DNA from 3 places in the Caballeronia sp. LZ024 genome. Region 3 is predicted to be linked to each of the others. Evidence: predicted binding sites of a transcription regulator. Region 3 holds the regulator's gene; each other region holds the start of a gene.
The links. The regulator FliA, encoded in region 3, starts transcription of late flagellar genes. The targets are predictions, from matches to a motif close to CTAAAGTTTNNNNNNNNNNNGCCGNTA.

Region 1 (6,004 bases), 110 kb from region 3:
GCATCAGGAAGAGCTTGTCGCCGGAAAAGCCGACCACTTCGGCTTCGGCCATCGGAATCGAACTGCCGGCGGGCAACTCGATCATGCATTCGGAACCGACGCCGAGCTTCAGCCCGACCGCTTCCAGCACGAGGCCGGCCGCGCGCGTCAGGCGTCCGCACGGACGCAGCGGGCGGGCGATGCCGCTTCGCGCCTTGAGCGCGTCGAGCTGCGCGCGCCAGCCGTCGAGATGCGGATTGCCGGCCAGATCGGCCAGTTGTACGATGGTTTGCGCCGCGCGTTCCTCGGCGCTCGGCGCGGCGGCTTCGCCGTCGTTCGGCAGCGGCCCGAACGACGCGCGCGCGATTTCCTGTTCGAGTTCGCTCAAGCCGTCCTGCGTGACGCGGCGCGCGGGTGCGATCGGATGCGGATGGGCGTGCTGATGCGAGTTCACCACGGCTGGGTCCTCCCGAGCGCCGCCGCGACGCGCTCCCAGCGCGTGACGTTGGTCGCGTCGATTTCGCCGGTCGCGGCCTGCGCGCGGCAGCCGCCGCGTTCGATCGCGGGATCGGTGCGCACGCTCCAGCCGGCGGCCTGAAGTTCTTCCTGCAAATACGCCTCGACGACCGGCAGATCCGCCGGATTCACCGTCAGATGCGGGGCGCCGGCGAGCGCCGGTTCGGCGGCGATCACTTCGCGGGCGACCGCGAGCAGCGCCGTCGGATCGAGCGCGATGTGCTGCTGCACGACCTGTTGCGCGATGTCGAGCGCGAGGGCGGTCAGCGATTCCGCGACCACCGCGTCGGCGGCCTGGAGCGCGGTCTTGAACGCGTCGGCGAGATCGGCGAGACGCGCGGCTTCGGCGAGCGCCTCCTTGCGGCCGTCCTCGAAACCTTTCGCGAGACCCTGCTCGTAGCCGGTCTGGTAGCCCATCGCCTGCCCGGCGACGTGCCCTTGCGCCAGGCCCTGAGCGTGCGCGTCTTCGTGCACGCGGCGCAGATGGGCTTCGAGCGCGGCCTGCTCGGCGGCGCTGTTGTCGACCGTCACCGGGTCGAACGACGCCATCTCCCAGCGCTGGTACGCCGAAAGCTGCGGCTTGTGCGCCTTCTGCGCGCGAGCAGTATCAGACATATGCATCCTCGGCCTTGCCGCCTAACTGGATCTGGCCGTTTTCGGCGAGATTGCGCACGATCTGCAGGATCTTGCGTTGTTGCTGCTCGACTTCCGACACGCGCACCGGACCGCGCGAATCGAGGTCTTCCGCGAGCAGTTCGGCCGCGCGCTGCGACATGTTCGACAGGAACTTCTGGCGCAGCCCGGGCTGCGCGCCCTTCAGGGAAACGATCAGCGTCTCGGATTCCACTTCCTTCAGCAGCAGCTGGATCGCGCGGTCTTCGAGATCGAGCAGGTTTTCGAACACGAACATCTGGTCGATGATCTTCTGCGCCAGTTCCGCGTCGTATTCCTTGACGTTTTCCAGCACGCCTTCCTCGTGATTGCTCGACATGAAGTTGAGGATTTCCGCCGCCGTGCGGATCCCGCCCATCGGCGCGCGCTTCAGGTTGTCGGACCCGGAGAGGAGCGTGGTCAGCACGTCGTCGAGTTCGCGCAGCGCCGCCGGCTGGATGCCGTCGAGCGTCGCGATGCGCAGCAGCACGTCGTTGCGCAGGCGTTCCGTCAGCAGCGAGACGATTTCCGACGCCTGGTCGCGGTCGAGGTGCACGAGGATCGTCGCGATGATCTGCGGGTGCTCGTTCTTGATGAGTTCCGCGACGGCCGCCGAGTCCATCCACTTCAGACCTTCGATGCCGCTCGTGTCGCTGCCCTGCAAAATGCGGTCGATCAGCGCGCCGGCCTTGGTTTCGCCGAGCGCCTTCGTCAGCACGGAGCGGATGTACTCGTTCGAATCGAGCGAGAGCGCCGTGTGCTTCTCGGCTTCGCTGACGAATTCGGTCATCACGTTGTCGAGCTGCTCGCGCGTGACGTTCTTGAGCGCCGCCATCGTCGCGCCGATCTTCTGCACTTCGCGCGGAGCGAGGTACTTGAAGACTTCGGCGGCTTCTTCCTCACCGATCGACATCAGGAGGAGGGCGGATTTGTTCAGGCCTTCAGCGTTCATCGGACACCCAATTCTTTACGACCGTCGCAACGATTCTCGGATCCTGGCGCGCCACCATGCGTGCGTAGTCGAGATTGCGTTCGAACTTGGCCTTGCTGCTTTCATGACCGAGGAGACTGACCTCGGCATCCTTGTCTTCTTCCGCCGTCTTGGCGTCCGGCATCGACGGGCCGTCGAGGAGCGACAGTTCGTCGGGCGGCGCGAGCGCGGCGGGCGGCTCGGGCGGCGGGAACGCGCGGCGCATCGCCGGCTTCACCATGCTGAAGTAGAGGAACGTCGCCACGAGGCCGATGCCGAGATACTTCGCGAGCTGGATGCCGCGCGCGATCATGTCCGGCGTGCGCCACCACGGCAGGTCCGGCGTGAGGTCGGTGTCGCCCGAGAACGTGCTGTTCACGACGTTCACCGAGTCGCCGCGCTTCTCGTCGTAGCCCATCGCGTCCTTCACGAGTTGCTGGACCTGCGCGAGTTTCTCGGCGGCGAGCGGCGTCATGGTGACGTTGCCCTTCGCGTCGACCTGCTTCTGATAGTTCACGACCACCGCCACCGACAGCCGCTTGATGCCGCCCGTCGCCTGCTCGAAGTGGCGCACCGTGCGGTCGACTTCGTAGTTGGTGGTCGTGTCCTTGCGCAGGTTGGTCGGCGTGGTTTTCACGGCCGCGCCCGTCGCGTCGGACGCCGGCGCCACGATCGGCGCGGACGCTGGCTGCGGCGGCTGGTTCGACAGCGCGCCCGGCACGCCCGAGGCGCCCGCGCCCGAATTCTCGCTCGATTCGCTCGATTGCTGGCTGCGGATCGCCGTCGCCTGCGGGTTGGCGTTCGGGCCGTAGCTCTCGGCGGTCTGTTCGAGCTTCGAGAAATCGACGTCGGCGCTCACCTGCGACCGCGCGTTGCCCGATCCGAAGAGCGGCGCGAGGATCGCGTCGATGCGCTTTTGCGTGTTGTGCTCGATCTGCTGGACGTACTTGAGCTGCGAGGCGTCGAGACCGTTGACAGCGCTTTGCTGCGTGAGCAGGTTGCCGTCCTGATCGACGATGTTGACGTTTTTTACCGGCATGTCCGGCACGCCGGAAGAAACCATGTGCGCGATCGCCAGCACCTGGCCTTCGTCGAGCACGCGTCCCGGATACAGGTTCACCATGACGGAAGCGGTCGGCAGTTCCTTCTCGCGCACGAAGACGGTCGGCTTCGGAATCGCGAGATGCACGCGCGCCGTCTTCACCGACGAAATCGAGCCGATCGTCTTTTCGAGTTCGCCTTCCAGCGCGCGCTGGTAGTTCACCTGCTCGGCGAACTGGCTGATACCGAACTTCTGGTTGTCCATCAGTTCGAAGCCGACCGAGCCGTTTTTCGGCAGGCCCTGGCTCGCGAGCCGCAGGCGCGTCTCGTGAACCTGCTCGGACGGCACGAGGATCGCGCCGCCGCCGTCGGACAGACGATACGGAATGTTGCCCTGCTGAAGCGCGGCGACGATTGCACCGCCGTCGCGGTCCGACAGATTGGAGAACAGCACGCGGTAGTCCGGCTGGCGCGACCACAGCACGAGCCCGGCCACCACGGCCGCCAGGAAGGCGACCGCGATGATCAGCGGCGTGCGCGGATTCGAACGGAATTGCGACAGCATCGGCATGCGCTGCGCGAGGCCGCCGAAATCCGCGCCGTTAAGGCTTGCGGCGGGCGAGGCGCTCCCGAGCGCGCCGGGCTGGGCACCGGCCAGGCCCATTCTGGCGTCGGGCGTAATCAGGGAATTGTTGGGCGTTTCCATTGCGTCGATGCTCTCCGAATCTTGGCGTCGTCCCGGTCGCGCCTTGAATCACGCGCCCATTGGAGACTTTCACGACAGGATTATCCGCACGCGCACGCAAGTCGATTCGGCAAACAGAGCCGGGTTTTACCCCTTCTTTCACCGCTTTGGAAAACGCACCACTGCTATTCTTTTTTGCAATCGGTCGTACCGTATCGACGAACCGCCCAGACAGGAAGCCGTGAGGTTGCGCATTCCGGTCTGCGGCCTGGGACAGCCCCGGTTCGAAGTCCTGCTTCAACTCTCGATATGCCGCGCCCGGTTCCCCTGTCATTCGGAGCAAACATGAATTCATCCATCAACCCGTTGGGTTCCGCGCTCGCCGCACTGCATTCCATGGCCGCACAGGCGACCGGCGGGACCGGCGCGACTGTCGCCACGGGCAGCGTGACGGGCACTTCCTCGTCGGGCGCGGTCAGCGCGGGCGGTTTCGCCGACGCGCTCAAGTCGTCGATCGAGAAAATCAGCGACAACCAGACCAAGGCGCTCGGCGAAGCGCACGCGTTCGAAGTCGGCGCGCCGAACGTGTCGCTCAACGACGTGATGGTGGACATGCAGAAGGCGAACGTCGGCCTGCAATTCGGGCTGCAGGTCCGCAACAAGCTCGTTTCCGCCTACAACGACATCATGCAGATCTCAGTCTGACCGTTTGCCCCGGGCTCGCGGCGCCTCGCGCCGGGAGTCGGTTCGCCTTGCGGCCTAAAGCTTTTGCGCGTTTTTCCGATAACCCCGATAACAGCACGATGCACGGGCCGCGCAGACGACGCGCGCAGCCGGGCGTCGTCGGCATCGATTCACACCGGGAACGCCCCGGCCGGCGTTTCGCAAAGCACGTTCGTTCGTGCTGCGCGCGCGGGTCGCGGTGAGGCGTATCGGACGCATAAGGAGAACCACAGATGTATTCCCCAGGACACGCTGGAGCCAGCGCCTACGCGCGCGTCGGCCTTCAGACAGGAGTGACCGGCGCGAGCCCGCACCGGCTGGTCGTGATGCTCTATCAGGGCGCACGTCAGGCGATCGCGCAGGCGCGGATGCATCTGCAGCAGGGCAATGTCGAGGCGCGGGGCATCGCGGTCGGCAAGGCGATCAGCATCGTCGAGACCGGTTTGCAGCAGGCGTTGAACAAGGAAGCGGGCGGCGAGATCGCCGAGCGGCTGGACGCGCTGTATACATATATGACGCACCGGCTTCTGGAGGCGAACTTGCGCCAGGACGAGCGGTTGCTGGTGGAGGTCGACGGCCTTCTCGCGACGCTCGAAGAAGCGTGGATAGGAATCGGACCGGAAGTGGCTCAGGCGGCCGCGGCGAATGCGGTGGCACATGCCATATAAGAATGAAGACAACTGAAGAATATTTCGAGCATTACGAGGCCATTGCGGCACTTTCCGGCCAGATGCTCGTCGCCGCGCGCAGCGGCGAATGGGGCGAACTGAAGTCGATGCAGGTGGCGTACCGCCAGCTCGTCGATCGCCTGAAGGAAGTGGATAGCGGCACCGAACTCAACGAAAGCGCGAAGGCGCGCAAGCTTGATCTGGTGAAGCGGATTCTCGCCGACGACGCCGCCATCCGCGATCTGACCTCGCCGTCGCTCGCGCGCCTGTCGGCGCTGTTCACGACGAACAGCCCGGCGCGCGTGCTCAAGAAGATCATCGGACTGCGCTAGACAACGCGACTGCGGCGCCGCCACGCGGCCCCCGCAGTCGGGCGCAGCCCTGTTGCATGGGACCGGAGTGAGCGCATCGCGCCAGCGCCGGTCGACAAGGAAACCGGCATGACGGGACTGGACAACGCGATTTCGACGCTCCTCGCCAGCCGGGCCGAGCTGCTCTTGTCCGCGATCCGTCCGTCGCCCTCCGCCACCGCCGGCCAGACGACGACCCAGACCGGCACGTCCGAACTGCTCGTCGAGGCGCAGCCCGGCACGGGCGGCGAGCAGAACGGCGCGTCGGGCGCGGGCGGAGCGTCGGCGCAGACGGCGCTCAGCACCGTCGCGCGCACGCTCGACGCCATTTCCCGCTTCGGCGGCGGCGCCACGCCCGCGCTCACCGGCAACACGCCCCTCTGGCCGACCGCGCCGCGCGCCGCGAGCGCTTTCGCGGCGC
Region 2 (6,004 bases), 3.1 Mb from region 3:
CGGATTTCCGTGCGCGACAACTCGTCGAGACGTTGCAGCGCGCCGACGGCACCCTGCACGTCCTCGCAGATATAACCCGTCACGCCGTGGTCGATCACTTCCGGCACGGAGCCGCGATTGAACGCGATCACCGGCGTGCCGCACGCCATCGCCTCGATCATCACGAGGCCGAACGGCTCGTTCCAGTCGATCGGGAACAGCAGCGCCTTCGCGCCCGACAGGAATTCCGGTTTCTGCGCCTCGTTGATCTCGCCGACGAATTCGACGTGCGCCTGCGACAGTAGCGGCTCGATCGTCGACTTGAAATATTCCTGGTCGGCCTTGTCCACCTTGGCGGCGATCTTCAGCGGCAGACCGCTTTGCGCGGCGATCTTGATGGCGAGATCGGCGCGTTTTTCCGGACAAATGCGACCGAGGAACGCGAGATATTCAGGCTTCTTGCTGGTCTGCGGCGTCAGCAGGTTCTCCGGCAGGCCGTGGTAGATCGTGTTCAGCCACGCTGCTTGCGGCAGCGGCACGCGCTGCGAATCGGAGATCGAGATCACCGGCGCCTTCGTGAACGTGTTGAAGATCGGCTGCAGTTCCGGCAGGTCCAGGCGGCCGTGCAGCGTCGTGACGAACGGCGTGTCGAGCTGCGAGAACAGCGAAAACGGCATGTAGTCGAGGTGAAAGTGCAGCACGTCGAATTCATGCGCGCGCTGGCGGACCGTTTCGAGCAGCAGCATGTGCGGCGCGATCGCGTCGCGGATCGACGGATCGAGGCGCAGCGCACGCGGCCACGCCGCTTCGAGCGTTGCCTTGGTTTGCGAATCGCCGCTCGCGAAAAGCGTCACATCGTGGCCGAGGTCGACGAGAGCGTCGGTGAGGTAGGAGACTACGCGCTCGGTGCCGCCGTAGAATTTCGGGGGAACTGCTTCGTGCAACGGTGCAATTTGTGCGATTCGCATATCGTGACTCTCCTGTTCATGAGGGCACCGCATATTCACGCCCCGGTCGAGCGTTGACGCGCATGCCTGTCGGACGGACAACGGTTTGCCGCCGTCCGAAAATCGGCCCGGAAATCGACCGGGTTATCCCTTACGTTCATTATCGATAACGAGCCCGGTATTTCACGTCATTTTTCAATCGCTTAACCTTGTTACAGGACGAAACACCGCCTGTTACGAAGCGTGCAAATCGCGCGAAAACCCCGTGGTTAAAGGCTTTGCACACAATGGCAACGAATTACACCGTAGCGGGCGCCGCGACACTTCAGCAGTTTTCGGGCCAAGCCCGACGCAGCGGGGCCCCGCAGGCAGGGCCTGCGCGGGCTTTTCACCCGATCCCTTCAGTTATTTCAAACCCTGCCGATAATCCGGCATGCACGAGTGAAACACGCCGTTTAATTCCGTGTAGGAAATATTCCTACACGGAATTACGTATCGCGCTGCCGGCAAATCGGAATGTTTGTCCGATACCGCGCCGCCGTTGATTCGCCGAAAATCCGCCTGAAGATTAAAGGAGCGGGCGCGATATTCCTTTTTGCATGTCGGGAATTCGAGCAAACGTTTCCACATAGGCCAGACCAGGCACGGATTCGACTCGGGGAAAAAATGACGAACAGTAATGCCAGCATGCTTGCGGAAATCCGCGAGCTGAATCTGTCGTACTTGCTGCTCGCGCAACGCCTTCTTCAGGAAGACCGGCCTGGCGCGATGTTTCGCATGGGACTGTCGCAGCCGATCGCCGATGTCCTCGCGTCGCTGAATCTGGCGCAGCTCGTGAAAATCGCAGCGTCGAGCCAGATTCTGTGCCGCTTCCGCTTCGACGACCACACGATCCTCTCCTCGCTCGCCGACAAGGGAAAAAGCGCCGCGCTCGCGCAATCGCACGCGGCCATCCTGATGGCGAACCAGCCGGCCGGCGAGATCGGCTGAACGGCGCGCGCGGGCTCAACGGGTTTTATCAGCAAACGCACGGTCCAGTTTTTTTTATGGCGACAAAAAGCGTGGTGGCGGAAGTCCGCGAGATCACCCTGGCGATCGAACTGATCGAACTGGGCGCGCGGCTGCAACTGCTCGAAGCGGAGACGAACCTGTCGCGCGACCGGCTCATCCGCCTCTATAAGGAACTGAAGGGCGTTTCGCCGCCGAAAGGCATGCTGCCGTTCTCGACCGAATGGTTCATGACCTGGCAGCCGAACATCCATTCGTCGCTGTTCTACGGCATTTACCGGTTCATCAGCCAGCACGGCGGCTGCGACACGATCCAGTCGATCGTGAAGAGCTACCGGCTCTATCTCGAACACATCGAGCTGCACGGCGACGAGCCGATCCTGAGCCTCACGCGCGCATGGACGCTCGTGCGCTTCTTCGACTCCGGCATGTTGCAGACCAGCACCTGTTCGCGCTGCACCGGGCATTTTGTCGCACATGCGTACGACTTGCGCCAGGGCTATGTCTGCGGGCTATGCCAGCCGCCGTCGCGCGCGGGCAAGACGCGCAAGGCGAGCGCGGCGCGCGCGGCCGAAGCCGAAGCCCGAGCCCAAGCCGGCGCGGCAGGCGAGGCCGAACTCGCGGCCTAGCCGCCAAGCATCGTCGCGACGATCGTCGCGCGCCCCCGTCGCGGGTAGCCGAGCCCCCGCCGACGCGGGTTGTATCGTTTGCCCGCGCCGATTTTTCCCCCAAAGTTTTTGCGGTCGATGCCGTAAACCACTTAACGGCGGTCTCTCGCCGAATTGACAAGTGAGGACTCGACTGTGCTGATTTTCGTGGGAACGCTCGTGACATTGTTGTCCGTTTTCGGCGGCTATGCGCTGGAAGGCGGCCACCTTGGCGCGCTCGTGCAACCGGTCGAAATCCTGATGATCGCGGGTGCGGGCGTCGGCGCCTTCATCCTCGGCAACGGCATGAAGACGATCAAGGCCACGCTGAAGGTCATTCCCACGCTGTTCAAGGGCTCGAAATACAACAAGGACGTGTACATGGAGCTGATGGCGCTCCTCTACGTCCTGCTGGCGAAGGCGCGCAAGGAAGGCACGCTCACGCTCGAATCCGACATCGACAATCCGCACAACAGCCCGATCTTCAGCCAGTACCCGAAGATCCTCGCGGACGAGCACATCGTCGTGTTCCTGACCGATTACCTGCGGCTGATGGTCGGCGGGAACATGAACGCGTTCGAGATCGAAAGCCTGATGGACGAAGAGATCGAAACGCATCACGTCGAGGGCGAAGGCCCCGCGCAGGCGCTGCACAAGGTCGGCGACGCGATGCCGGCGTTCGGCATCGTCGCGGCGGTGATGGGCGTCGTGCATACGATGGCCTCCGCCGACCAGCCGCCCGCCGTTCTCGGCGAGATGATCGCGCAGGCGCTCGTCGGCACGTTCCTCGGCATTCTCCTTTCCTATGGCCTGATCGGGCCGCTCGCGAGCGTGGCGGAACAGCGCGTCGCGGAGTCGACCAAGATGTTCCAGTGCATCAAGGTGACGATCCTCGCGAGCCTGAACGGCTACGCACCGGCGATTGCGGTCGAGTTCGGCCGCAAGGTGCTGTTCTCCACCGAGCGTCCGTCGTTCTCCGAACTGGAAGAACACGTGCGCCGCGTGAAGGCGAAGTGACGTGCCGTCATGGCGCGCGACCTCAAAGGCATCGGCATGAGCAACGATAAAGAGCGTCCGATCTTCATCAAGCGCATCGTGGGCCGCCGCAAGGGGCATCACGGCGGCGCGTGGAAGCTCGCCTATGCCGACTTCATGACCGCGATGATGGCGTTTTTCCTGCTGATGTGGCTGCTGAGTTCGGTGTCGCCCGTGCAGCGGCGCGGCATCGCGGAATATTTCAACATGCCGCTCAAGGCCGCGATTCTCGGCGGCCAGAGCAGCGGCATGGATTCGAGCATCCTGCAGGGCGGCGGGCGCGACATGTCGAGCCCCGATCCGGGCACGACGCGCATGGGCGACGGCCAGGCGTCGTGGGCCAAGCGCACGGCGGCCCAGCGCGACGAAGCGCTTCTGAAGGAAGCGCAAAGCGAACTCGAAAGGCGCGAGCAGGCTCGCCTGCACGACCTGCAGGTGAAGCTGATGGCGGCGATCGAGGCGAATCCGACGCTGCGCCAGTTCAGGCAGCAGATCCGCATCGATTCGACGTTGACGGGCCTGCGCATCGAGATCGTCGATACGCAGAAGCGGCCGATGTTCGCGATGTCGAGCAACAACGTGCAGCCGTACATGCGCGACATCCTGCGCGAGATCGGCAAGACCTTGAACGACGTGCCGAACCGCATCGTCGTGCAGGGCCACACCGACGCCGTGCAGTACGCGGGCGGCGAGAAGGGTTACAGCAACTGGGAACTGTCGGCGGATCGCGCGAATGCGTCGCGGCGCGAACTGATCTCGGGCGGCATGGATGAAGCGAAGGTGCTGCGTGTGCTCGGCCTCGCGTCGACGCAGAACCTGAACAAGAAGGACGCGATGGACCCGGAAAACCGCCGCATCAGCATCATCGTGCTCAACCGGAAGTCGGAAGAAGCGATGACACGCGACGACACCTCCGCGACCACGCTCTTCGACAACGCCGCGGGCGCAAACGGCAATGCGGCGGCGGGCGCGCGGCCGCTCGTCGACAAGCTCGCGCCCGCGAGGGCGGCCGCACCGAAGCCCTCGCCGCAGGCCGCAATCGATCCGCCGTTGCAGCGCGTTTCGACGGCGCCCGCGACAGCCACAGCCAACGCGACCATCGCGGCGCCGGATACGGCGACGCAGTGACGCCCCTTTCGCCCGGACATCACGAGCAAGAGACTTCCATGATCAAGAACATTCTGGCAATCGACGATTCCGCCGCCATGCGGCAGATCCTCTCGGCCACGCTGACCCTCGCGGGCTACGGCGTGACGGTGGCGTCCGACGGCATCGAAGGGCTCGAAGCGGCGCTCGCGGAGCGCTTCGATCTCGTGCTCACCGACCATCACATGCCCGGCAAGAGCGGGCTCGACCTGATCGCCGAACTGCGCGCGAATCACGCGTACAAGGCGACGCCGATCCTCGTGCTGACGACCGAAAGCGGCGAGCCGTTCAAGGACGCGGCGCGCGCATCGGGCGCGACCGGGTGGATCGAAAAGCCGCTCGACCCGGAGCTTTTGACCGAACTCGTCGCGGCGCTGTCGGAAGAAGCGCCCGAGGGTTCAAGTCAGGCTCAAGTATCTGAATAAATATCCGAAAGACCGGATACGACAACCGAACGCGCATAGCGACGCCGACTGACAGCATCCTCGCGGTGAATCAAGCATGACTCTCGACATTACCCAGTTCTATCAAACGTTCTTCGACGAAGCCGACGAACTGCTCGCGCAAATGGAGCAGCTCCTGCTCGTGCTCGACATCGCGAACCCCGACCCCGAAGACCTCGCGGCGATTTTCCGCGCGGCGCATTCGATCAAGGGCGGCGCCGCGACGTTCGGCTTCACCGCGCTCACGGAAACGACGCACATCCTCGAATCGCTGCTCGACCGCGCGCGCAACAACGAACTCGTTCTGCGCCGCGACATGATCGACACGTTCCTCGCGACCAAGGACGTGCTCTCGGACCAGCTCGCCGCGTATCGCGCGAGCGCCGAGCCGGATGCGGCCGCGGCGGCCGCGATCTGCGCGAAGCTCGAACGCCTGAAGAACGAGGGCGCGGGCGACGCGGCACCGGCCGCGCCCGAGGCGCCGGCGGCAGCAGCGACAGTTGCGCCGGTGCATGAAGCACCGCTCTACGAAGGCCCGAATGCACCGCCCGCGCACGTGATCGCGCAGACGGAAGCATTGATCGAAGACGACGGCAACTGGGACGGCGCCTTCGACATCACGGGTTTGGAACCGAATGCAGGAACCGCGCAGGACGCGACGCCGGGACACATCGGCGCAACGGGCGAAGCCAGTGCGGAAGCAGGACCCCACCTGAAAATTACGCTACGGGGGGTGGGCGAGAAGGACCAGGCGCTGTTGACCGAGGAGCTCGGGAACCTGGGCGGGATCGTCGCGCAG
Region 3 (6,004 bases):
TGCTTCTGATGCAGCGCCGTTTCCCGATGGTGGTTCCGCCGCAACAGCTGGAGCAGTTGTTCTCGACGGGCAAGCCGGTCGTCTACGAGACGGACGAGCCTATGCACGATCTTCCCGCCGACCACCCGTTGCACTTCATGAGCCGGCAGACCGCGCCGAAGACCGAGTACGTCATGCGCCGCGCGCATGCGCTCGTGGTGTCGACGCCCGCACTCGCGGATGCGCTGCGGCCTTACAACGCCAACGTCCATGTGCTGCCGACGAGCGTCGACTTCGAGCGCTTCTACAGTCCGGTGCGCATGCATGGCGGCAAGGTGCGCATCGGCTTGATGGGCTCGGCGATGAAACCGTGCAACTTTGCGTTGATCGAACCGGCGCTGAACGCGATTCGCGCGCGCTTCGCAGGCGACGTGCAGTTCGTGTTCGTCGGCGCGCTGCCGCCCGATGCGTGGATGGGCCACGAAGACGTCACCATGACGGGCACGTCCGGATCCTATGCCGCGCATGCCGCCGCGTTGCGGCAGCTCGAACTCGACCTCGCGCTCATGCCGCTCGCGGCATCGGCATCGGTGGATGGCGGGCTGCGCACGGAGTGGCTGGAATACTCGGCAGCGGGCGTAGCGACGGTCGGCAGCGATCATCCGGCCTACAACGAACTGGTGACGAACGGCTGCTCGGGCTTGCGTGTGCCGTCGGAATCGACCGATGACTGGATCGACGCGGTCGCGCGCCTCATCGACAATCCCGCACAGCGACGCGGCCTCGCCCGCACCGCACAGGCCATCGTGTACAAGAGCGGATCGACGCAGTCGCAACTGTCGCGCTATCACGAGGTCTATCTGCGCTGCCTGGGGCTAAATCCCGGCAAGGGGTCCGTCCCCGCCCCGGAACGGATTCCGGCCGTGCTGATCCTCGATCCGCAGGGTGACGCGCAGAAGGTTCAGCACAGCCTGAGGCTGCACGCGGATGGCCCGCACAAGGACCATATGACCGTCGTGCTGACCACACAGCAAGGCGCTCTGCCCGAATGGGGCGACGATCTCCGCTATCTGCAGGCGACGGCGAATGAGTTCCCCGGGGCGATGGAGAAGATCTGCGGGCACGACGAATTCGACTGGCAGGTGGTGACCGAAGCAGGCGTCGCGCTGCTTTGATTGCCCCGGACGGGACCGCAGCGCGATCGCACGTTCCCGTTTTGTCTTGTTGCGAACTCAGGTGGCGGCGATCCAGATCGTCCCTCACCCGAACCCCATCTGCGCCAACCCTCTGCGATACGTCACCGACATCCGGTGGCGCTCCTGATGCAACCCCGCATCGAGCGCGAGCGTCAGCGCTCTCGGCCGTGGCGACGCCACGTAGCCCGCCCATTCGACCCGGCGCCATCTTCCTGCGCTTCGCCGCCAGCGGCCGCTTCACGCGATAACCGTCATCCCTCATCGCGCCGCCCTGCCCTCGATCTCGCTCATCGCGCTGAAGCATCCGCAAAAAGCGCCGTTAATCACCTGTCCGAGATGCATTCCCGCACGATCCACAGCAACATGCAAAAAGTTGCAAAATATCGGTCGTCGAAGACGATCATCGCGACGGGGCCGCAAAACGACAATAGCACCACAGGTAAAGACGCGCGCAAAAGACCATCGCAGGAAGCAATCACCACCAGGGGTTCAGTATGGAGCAGGCGCATCAACCGGCACGCCGGGCCTATGCCTTCGCATGGTCCGGCAACCGGAATCCCGAACGCGAGCAGGCCATGCTGCGTATCGGGATGGGAGCGGCAGTTCTGCTGGCTTATGCGGTCTATGCATGGCAGCACCCTTCGGCAAACGCATCGCTGATCACGCGGATGATCGCGCTCTACGTCTCTTACGGCGCCATCACGCTGTGGCTCGTCATCCGGATGATGTCGCTGTCCAACGTCCGGCTCGTCATCACCACCATCCTCGATCAGGCGCTGCTCGGCGCCATGCTCTTTCTCTGCGGCACGCTCGCTCTGCCGCTGCTGTGGGTCGTCTTCTGGTTTCTGATCGGCTCGGGATGCCGCTATGGCAAACGCACGCTCGCCATCTCATGCGCGACGGCGCTCATCGCGATCATCGCGCTGGCGTTGTGGCAGCCGTGGTGGGTGGCGAACCGCGCCGCCGCGCTCGGGCTCGCCTTGAGCGTGCTGGGCGTGTCGGTGTATCTGAGCGTGCTGGTCGACAGGCTCGGCAGCGCGAATCGCGTGCTGGCGCGGCAGGCATCGACGGATCCGCTCACGGGTCTGTTCAACCGTTACGCGCTGGAACAAGCCGTGAATCGCGCGATGTCCGCGCCCGAAGCCGTCGACGCTCATACCAGCGCGTTGCTGTTGATCGATCTCGACGGCTTCAAGGAAGTGAACGATACCTACGGCCACGCGGTCGGCGATGTGCTGTTGCAGTCGTTCGCGCAATTGCTCGCGCGGCGTATGCGCAAGACCGACACCATCGCGCGGCTGGGCGGCGACGAGTTCGTCGTGCTCGCGCGCGACATGCGCGATCGCAGCGCGGTGCTCGCGCTGACCGATGGCATTCATTCGGCGCTTGCCGATCTGACTTTAGTGCAGGAACGGCCGGTGAGCGTATCGGCGAGTATCGGTGCCTGTTTGCTTTCCGGCGCCGCGCAAGCCCATGAGGCCGGTATCACCGCGGTGCTCAGGGCCGCGGATCGCGCGATGTATCGCGCAAAGAGTCTCGGCGAAGGCAAGACGGTGTTTGCCGAAGCGCATGACTTCGAGATGCATTGAATGTTTGCGAGCGCGCTGGCAAATCGAAGCGCGCGCGGCCTGACGCCGCGCTTGTTCGCTCAACTTTCCGGCATCGGCGCGCTTTGAAGCGGGCCGCCGCACGTCATTCACTCAGGCGCGCGGCCCCGATTCGGAACGCCGCGCGCCTTTACAACGTCGACGCTCAGGCTTCCACGCTCGACCACGCCAGTTCGCGCAGCTTCGCGCGCAGGCGGGCGACAGCCTGGCTGTGCAACTGGCACACCCGCGACTCGCTCACTTCCATCACCGCGCCGATTTCGCGCAGATTCAGGCCTTTTTCGTAGTAGAGGCTCATCAGGAGCTTCTCGCGTTCGGGCAGCTTGTCGATCGCATCGACCAGCGCCGAGCGCAGACTGCCGTCGAGCAGCGCGGACAGCGGGTCCGATCGGTCGACGCAATAGCGGTCGAGGAACGGCTCGTCGTCGGCGGAGCGGTCGAAGTCTTCGTAATAGATGAGCTGGCTGCCATGCAGGTCCTGCAGCATCGACTGATATTCGTCGAGCGGCATCTTCAGATGCTCGGCGATTTCGGTCTCGCTCGCGGAGCGGCCAAGCGACTGCTCGACCTTGTGCACCGCCGATTCCACCTCGCGCGAGGTCTTGCGCATGCTGCGCGGCAGCCAGTCGTTGGCACGCAGCTCGTCGAGCATCGCGCCGCGAATGCGCTGGCTCGCGTAGGTCTCGAACTGCGCGCCCTGATCTTCCTTGTAGCGATTCGCGGCGTCCATCAGGCCGATCATGCCGGCCTGGATCAGGTCGTCGAGATCGACGCTCGCCGGCATCTTCGCGACGAGCTGGAGTCCCAGCCTGCGCACGAGCGGCGCGTAGCGCGTCAGCACTTCGGATTGCGAGAGCTTTCCCTGGGCGTTGTACATCTTGATCCCCTCTTTCCCTATGTCACATCGACGCCGTGCTGCTCAACTCGTGAGCGGCCGGGGTCCCGGCGCGGTATCCGGACTGTTCGTCCACCGCGCCCGTCATTGCTGTCATGCCTCTTTCGATGTCGTCCCGCCGGAATGGCGCGGGCCGCATCGGCCAGTGCAAAAGTTCTGCGGCAATCTGCCGGTAGTCGCGCGCAGCCGGTGTCGCCGGAAAGGCTTCGACGGCACAGCGCGCGAGTTCCCGCGCCCGCGATACGCGCGCATCTTCCGCGACGTATCCCGCCTGTGCGAGCGACACGGCGAGATACCGGCTCGCGACACCCGACAGGTTTTCAAACGCGGTGGCCGCGTCGGTTGCGTTCTGCACGTGATTCACGAGCACGCGAAACTGCCCGATAGCGTGCGCGTAGTGCAGGCGCTTCATGCATGCGTAAGCTTCGGTGATCGCTGCCGCTGCGACGCGGGTCACGATCAGGAAGTCGTGCGCCTGCGCCGCGAGCGACGACAGCGCACCATTGCGATCGAGTTGCGTGTCGATCAGCACGATGTCGGCGGGGCCGTCGAGCAGTGCCCGGCACTGGCCCGCGTCGTGGCTGATGCGTTCGTCGCGCGGCGCCGCCAGGAGCGAAAAGCCGAACGGCGTGCGCGTCACCGCGTCCTGCAGGAAGCGCCGGCCCGACATCACCGAGGCGAGCGCGCCCGTATCGTTCAGACCGAGCATCTTGCTGAGCGAGCCGGCGTTCTGGCGCTCGTCGATCACGAGGACGTCGCGGCCGTGGATCGCGAGGGCCGCGGCGAGATTCGCCACCGTCGACGTGCAGCCGATGCCGGCCGGCCCGCCGGCCACCGCGACGACGCGCGATCCCGCGTTCGTCAGAAGCCGTCTCAGACCTTCCGCCTGATCGAGCACGAACTTATCCAAAGTGAACCTCATGCAGTTCGGTGGAAGCACGCGCCGACAGCGCGGACAGCAACGCGGGCACTTCTTCGTCCTGCGGCACGAAGGGCGACCCGTCGCGCGGAATGCAGAACGCGCTCTTGATCAGGAAACGCTTGGTCGCGACGTACAGGTTCTCCGGCACCTTCTGTCCCGTCGATACGTAATGCACGGGCAGCTTGTAGCGGATCACGGTGTCGAGCACGCCGCCGAGGTTCGTGGCTTCGTCGATCTTCGTCAGGATGCAGCCCGCGAGCGGCGGCTGGTCCGGCGTGCTCTGGTAAGCCTGCACGACTTCGTTGAGCGTGTCGCCGTGGCTCGTCGCGTTCAGAAGCAGAAGGCGCTGCACCGGATGACCGGCGCCGCACAGCATCGTGATCTGGTCGGAGACCATGCGGTCGCGCTGGCTCATGCCGATCGTGTCGATCAGCACGATATGTTTGTTGCGCAGCTCGGAGAGCGCGAGTTGCAGGTCGGCGCCGTCCTTCACCGCGTGCACCGACACGCCGAGAATCTTGCCGAAGATGCGCAATTGTTCATGCGCGCCGATCCGGTAGCTGTCGGTCGTCAGGAGCGCGACCTTGCTCGCGCCGAAGCGCATCACGCAACGCGCGGCGAGCTTCGCGGTGGTCGTCGTCTTGCCGACGCCCGTCGGGCCCATCAGCGCGAACACGCCGCCGCGATCCATCATCGCTTCTTCGCTGTCCATCACCGGCAGGTTTGTTTCGAGCACCTGCTGCACCCACTCCAGCGCGGCTTCGACGTGCTCCATTTCCGGCATGTTGTCGATGACCATGCGCACCAGTTGCGCCGAGAAGCCGGCGGCGAACAGGCGCTTGGTCAGCGCGGCGTTGGTCGGGCTGCGGCGCTGGCGGTCGCCCCACAGCAGACCGGCGAAGTGCTCTTCCATCATCCCGCGCATCGACGACAGTTCGTTCATCACGGTGTCGTTGACGACCTGCTCCATGCGCGCACGGATCGCTTCCGTGACGGCCGCGGCCGCGCTCGCCGGCAGGCCCGCAAAAGCGCCTTCCTGTGCCGGACGCGCCTGGGACGTCGAATGCGATGCGTCGTCGGACGGCTCCGGCTGCGGCATCTGCACCGTGACGATCTTCTGCGCGGCGCGGCGCGCGGCGATCTGCGCGGCTTCGCGCGCCCAGTCGGGCGTGTCGATCTTCGAGTGCTGCGGCGGGTTCGGCTGGCGCATGCGGGGCGCTTCCGGCGTCTCGGTCTTCTCGACGGCGGACACCGGAACCGGCGTACCGAGGCCCTTGGCGATCGCGCTGGCGGGCGTCATGACGCGGTTCGGCGGCGTCGGCACGGCGGCCTGCTGGGCGACGCGCCGGGCATGCTCGATCAGCCACGGATTCGATTCGGCCATCGTGCGCGGCGCTTCGTCGAA

Region 1: a site for FliA is predicted at 4,602-4,628, ahead of fliS (flagellar export chaperone FliS). Genes of this name have one in related genera too.
Region 2: a site for FliA is predicted at 2,663-2,689, ahead of motA (flagellar motor stator protein MotA). Genes of this name have one in related genera too.

Annotation. Positions count from the first base shown of each region.
Region 1 is NZ_JARUXL010000001.1:3,208,944-3,214,947, reverse strand. Features, by position in the region: gene fliI (flagellar protein export ATPase FliI) at 1-436, opposite strand, end outside; gene fliH (flagellar assembly protein FliH) at 430-1,116, opposite strand; gene fliG (flagellar motor switch protein FliG) at 1,103-2,098, opposite strand; gene fliF (flagellar basal-body MS-ring/collar protein FliF) at 2,088-3,863, opposite strand; gene fliE (flagellar hook-basal body complex protein FliE) at 4,188-4,547, shown strand; gene fliS (flagellar export chaperone FliS) at 4,799-5,233, shown strand; gene QCE48_RS14510 (flagellar protein FliT) at 5,236-5,565, shown strand; gene QCE48_RS14505 (flagellar hook-length control protein FliK) at 5,674-6,004, shown strand, end outside.
Region 2 is NZ_JARUXL010000001.1:196,627-202,630, forward strand. Features, by position in the region: gene QCE48_RS00910 (glycosyltransferase family 4 protein) at 1-947, opposite strand, end outside; gene flhD (flagellar transcriptional regulator FlhD) at 1,593-1,916, shown strand; gene flhC (flagellar transcriptional regulator FlhC) at 1,973-2,563, shown strand; gene motA (flagellar motor stator protein MotA) at 2,738-3,598, shown strand; gene motB (flagellar motor protein MotB) at 3,635-4,744, shown strand; gene QCE48_RS00935 (response regulator) at 4,783-5,187, shown strand; gene QCE48_RS00940 (chemotaxis protein CheW) at 5,264-6,004, shown strand, end outside.
Region 3 is NZ_JARUXL010000001.1:3,315,952-3,321,955, reverse strand. Features, by position in the region: gene QCE48_RS15035 (glycosyltransferase family 4 protein) at 1-1,154, shown strand, start outside; gene QCE48_RS15030 (GGDEF domain-containing protein) at 1,751-2,764, shown strand; gene QCE48_RS15025 (RNA polymerase sigma factor FliA) at 2,928-3,659, opposite strand; gene QCE48_RS15020 (MinD/ParA family protein) at 3,682-4,587, opposite strand; gene flhF (flagellar biosynthesis protein FlhF) at 4,580-6,004, opposite strand, start outside.